2 regions of the Cellulosimicrobium sp. XJ-DQ-B-000 genome follow, and region 2 is predicted to be linked to the other one. Evidence: riboswitches for the same ligand, from Rfam matches in the RefSeq annotation. Region 2 holds a riboswitch; the other holds the start of a gene.
What was found. Region 2 has a riboswitch for S-adenosylmethionine ahead of RDI86_RS05440 (aminotransferase class V-fold PLP-dependent enzyme). Riboswitches for the same ligand answer to the same signal wherever they lie in the genome.
Positions count from the first base shown of each region.

Region 1: another riboswitch for S-adenosylmethionine. It lies ahead of RDI86_RS08120 (methylenetetrahydrofolate reductase); the one in region 2 lies ahead of RDI86_RS05440 (aminotransferase class V-fold PLP-dependent enzyme).

Region 1 is NZ_JAVHYN010000004.1:64,733-66,925, forward strand. Features, by position in the region: gene RDI86_RS08115 (cation acetate symporter) at 1-925, shown strand, start outside; SAM riboswitch class I at 1,137-1,239, shown strand; gene RDI86_RS08120 (methylenetetrahydrofolate reductase) at 1,245-2,193, shown strand, end outside.
Region 2 is NZ_JAVHYN010000002.1:343,026-345,218, forward strand. Features, by position in the region: gene RDI86_RS05440 (aminotransferase class V-fold PLP-dependent enzyme) at 1-923, opposite strand, end outside; SAM riboswitch class IV at 957-1,072, opposite strand; gene RDI86_RS05445 (hypothetical protein) at 1,118-1,714, opposite strand; gene RDI86_RS05450 (rhodanese-like domain-containing protein) at 1,966-2,193, shown strand, end outside.

The DNA of each region.
Region 1 (2,193 bases), on a different contig from region 2:
GCTCGGCGGGGCGTTCGAGCCCGGTGGCGCCGTCGTCACGTTCGACCCCGGCGCCGTGTTCCCCCCCGAGGCCGGGCCGGGTGGCCTCGACGCGTACGCGACCGTCTCGCTCCTGCTCGCCCTCCTGCTCGGCACGACCGGCCTGCCGCACGTCCTCGTGCGCTTCTACACCTCACCCGACGGCGGCTCGGCCCGCCGCACGACCGTCGTCGTGCTCGTCATGATCAGCGTGTTCTACATGGTGTCGAGCACGCTCGGGCTCGTGGCGCGGGTCGTCGCGCCCGACCTCGCGGCGCCCGGGGTCGCGGACACGGTCGTCCTCACGCTGCCGACCCGCCTCGTGCCCGGGCTCGGCGGCGAGCTCCTCGCCGCGCTCGTCGTCGCCGGGGCGTTCGCCGCGTTCCTCGGGACGTCGTCGGGGCTCGTGGTGGCGCTGGCGGGCGTCGTGAGCCAGGACCTGTTCGGCGGCACCGTGCGGTCCTTCCGCTGGTCGGCGGTCGCGTGCACGCTCATCCCGCTCGCGTTCGCGCTCGTCACCATCCCGCAGGGCCTCGTGACGAGCGTCGGGACGGTGTTCGTCTTCGCCGCGTCGGCCCTCTCCCCCGTGATCCTGCTCGGCGTGTGGTGGCGCGGCCTCACCGCGCGCGGCGCGGTGGCGGGCATGGTCGTGGGCGCCGTCCTGTGCGCGACGGCGCTGCTCGCGTCGTCCGCGCTCGTCGCCGCGGGGTACGGGAGCCCGTCCGGCGGCACGGCCGACGGCGTCCCCGGCGTCGTGCGCGCCCTGCTCGCCCAGCCCGCCGCCTGGACCATCCCGCTCGCGACGGCGACCGTCGTCGTCGTGTCGCTCCTCGACCGGCGCGGGCCGCCGCTGCGCACCGACCGGTTCCTCCGCCGCCTGCACGTGCCCGAGCGCCGGAGGGCCTGAGACCTGCAAGGCCGACGACGACCCGTCGCCATGGTCGGTGTCTGGGACCTCGCTCGAGCACCTGAAATCTGTAGCGTAGGAAACCTGAAATTCGTAGCGTAGAGAGCCCGAGATCCGTAGCGCGAGGCGCCGGTACGCCTCCGGCCGATCCCTCCGCATCTCACCTGGCGGGCGCTCTCGACCGCATGTCGGATGGGTCGTAGGATCGTGCCAACCATCCAGAGCGGTCGAGAGTCCTGGCTCGACGACACCGCAGCAACCCGCCGACGGAAGCCTCCCGAGGACAAAGGTGCTAACGCCAGGGTCGATGGAGTGACGCATGACCTCAGAGGCATCCTTCGCGCACCGTCCGGGCCGTCCTCGGCCGACGGTGTCGTTCGAGCTCATGCCCCCGCGCCGACCGGACGCGGCCCCGAAGTTCTGGGAGACGGCACGCCGTCTCGTCGCGACGCACCCCGACTTCGTGTCCGTGACGTACGGCGCCGCGGGCACCGACCGCGCGACCGCGCGCCAGGTCGTCGGACGCCTGCTCCAGGGCACGCCCGTGCTGCCGATCGCGCACCTCACGTGCGTCGGGGCGTCGCGCGAGGACGTCGAGTCGGTCATCACCGACTTCCTCGACGAGGGCGTGCGGAGCTTCCTCGCCCTGCGGGGCGACCCGCCGCGCGACCAGCCGGACTGGCAGCCCGCGCCGGACGGCGTCCGGTCGTCGACCGAGCTCGTCGCCCTGCTGCGCGAGGTCGAGGCGTCGCGCTGCGCGTCCGACCCGGCCGTCGCGCTGCGCGGCGCGGCCCGGCCGCTGACGATCGCCGTCGCGACGTTCTGCGACGGCAACCCCGCCGCCGGCACGACGCGCACCCAGGAGGTGCGACGCCTCTGGCAGAAGCAGCAGGCCGGCGCGAGCTTCGCGATCACGCAGCTCTTCTACGACGCGTCGTCGTACACCGACTTCGTCGCCGAGGCCCGTGCGGCCGGCGTGACGATCCCCATCCTCGCCGGGCTGCTGCCCACGACGGAGCCCGCGCGGCTCCGTCGCGTCGAGGAGCTCACGGGCGTGCGCGCCCCCCAGCACCTGCTGGACGCGCTGGACGCCCTGCCCGACCCGGAGGCGCAGCACGCCTACGGGATCGCGTACTCGGTCGACCTCGCGCAGCGCGTCCTCGACGCGGGCACGCCCGGTCTGCACGTGTACACGTTCAACAAGCACCGCGCCGCTCTTGACCTGCTCGAGGGTGTCCACCTCGGCGGCGGGTCGGCCGGGACGGGAG
Region 2 (2,193 bases):
CACGCCGCCGCGAGCGCCGCAGCGCCCACCACGTTCGGCGAGCCGGCCTCGTGGCGCGCGGGCGCCGTCTGCCACTGGGTCCCGGTCACCGCGACCTGGCGCACGGCGCCGCCGCCCGCGAGGTAGGGGGTGCCCGCGTCGAGCCAGTCGCGCCGCCCGACGAGCGCCCCCGCGCCGAACGGCGCGTAGGTCTTGTGCCCGGAGAACGCGACGTAGTCGACGCCCGACGCGGCGAGCGAGAACCCGCGGTGCGGGACGAGCTGAGCGCCGTCGAGCACGACGCGCGCCCCCGCGTCGTGCGCGGCGCGGACGACCTCGGCGACGGGCAGGGACTCGCCCGTGACGTTGGAGGCGCCGGTCACGGCGACGAGCGCGTACGGGAAGCGCGCGAGCTCGGTGCGCAGGCCCGAGAGCGTCTCCGCGACGGACGCGCCGCCCGCGAGGACCGTCGCGCCGCCGGCGCGCTGCCACGGCAGCAGGTTCGCGTGGTGCTCGACGTCGAGGACGAGCACGCGCCCGGGCGTGCCGTCCGCGTTCGCCGGGACGCAGCCCGCGAGCAGGTTGAGCGAGTCGGTCGTGTTGCGCGTGACGACCGTGACGTCGTCCTCGCGTGCGCCGACGAACGCACCGATCGTGCGGCGCGACGCCTCGTAGAGCGCCGTGGAGACCTGCGAGAGGTAGCCCGCGCCGCGGTGCACGCTCGCGTAGAGCGGCAGCACCTCGGTCACGCGGTCCGCGACCGAGCGCAGCGCCGGGGCCGAGGCCGCGACGTCGAGGTTCGCGTACGGCACGCTGCGGCCGTCGACGAGCGGGACGAGCGTGTCCCCGCCGACGACGGGCAGGAGCGCGGGCGCGTCGGCGAGCGCCGCGAGGTCAGGGGCCGGGGCGTCGGTGGGACACGAGACGTCCGCGAGAGCAGTCATGGCACAGTCCTCCAGGGTCGTCCGGGGAGAACCTCCCCGCGCTTGCCGCCCGCCGGTCGGCGTGCGGCCTGGTCGTCACCCGGGGCACCCCGCCGCGAGAGGAGGGTTGCCGGCCAGCAAACCGGGGTTTCGCGCTGGCACTCATGACCTGCGGACCAGGATGTCCGCGCGCACGGTGGCGTGTCAACCGGTGGTCACGGCGTCTCGGATGGCGGGACGCAGCCCACGGGCGTCTCCAGGCGCCACCCCGACTCGTCGACCGCGAACGACTCGAGCACCTCCCCCGTGCCGGCGTCGAGCACGACGACCGAGTCGGCCGGCCACCGCGCCGGGTCGCCCGGCGGTGTCGCCGGCGGGCGCTGGAGGCGCACACCGCGCGTGTGGGCCTCGATCACCGCGCCCGTGCGGGTGCTCGCGAGCACGACCTCCGGGTGCGCGTCGGCGTAGGCGTCGCACGCCGCGCCGTTCCCGTCGGAGCTCCACCAGCCCTCGTACCCGCCGACCGTGTGATCGGCCAGGTCGACCGGCTCGCCCCGGTGCGCCGCGGCCCCGTCCGACGACGGCGGGGGCGGGTCGAGCCGCTCGCCGTCGGGCCGCTCGCCCTCGGGGCGAACCGGGTGGACGGACGGCCGCTCCCCGGGCGTCCGCGCGGCATCGTCCCCGACGGGCCCCACGCTCACGACACCCTGCGGGGGCTCCTCCCCGCCGGACGCGGCCCACCACCAAGCGCCCGCCGCGACGACGACCGCCGCCACGCCCGCGCCCGCAGCGCGTGCTCGTCCCGTCTGCATCGACTCCCCCCGCCCGCCGGGACCCCCGCCCGGCCGCGCGGCCACGCTAGCGGAGCCGCGCGGCGTCGAGCACCCCTCACGGGCCGCTCCCCGAGACGGGCGTTCCGCACGTCGGACGCGTGGCGTACGATCCGAGCCAACCATCCGGAGCGGCCGAGTGACGTGGCACGTCGACGCCGCAGCAACCCCCCGGACCGCCTCGGCGGCCGGGCGCAGGGTGCTACTGCCACGATCGATGGAGGAGGACTCTCATGAGCGACCAGTCCCAGCAGGCGTCGGCACCCTGGCCGGCACCCCCCGAGGCGCGTCCCGCCGTCGGCTACGCCGGCGACCTCACCCCGCAGCAGGCATGGGACCTGCTCGCGCACGACGAGCGCGCCGTGCTCGTGGACGTCCGCACCGAGGGCGAGTGGCGCACCATCGGCGTGCCCGACGCCACTCAGCTCGGCCGCGACGTCCTGTTCGACGAGTGGGTGACC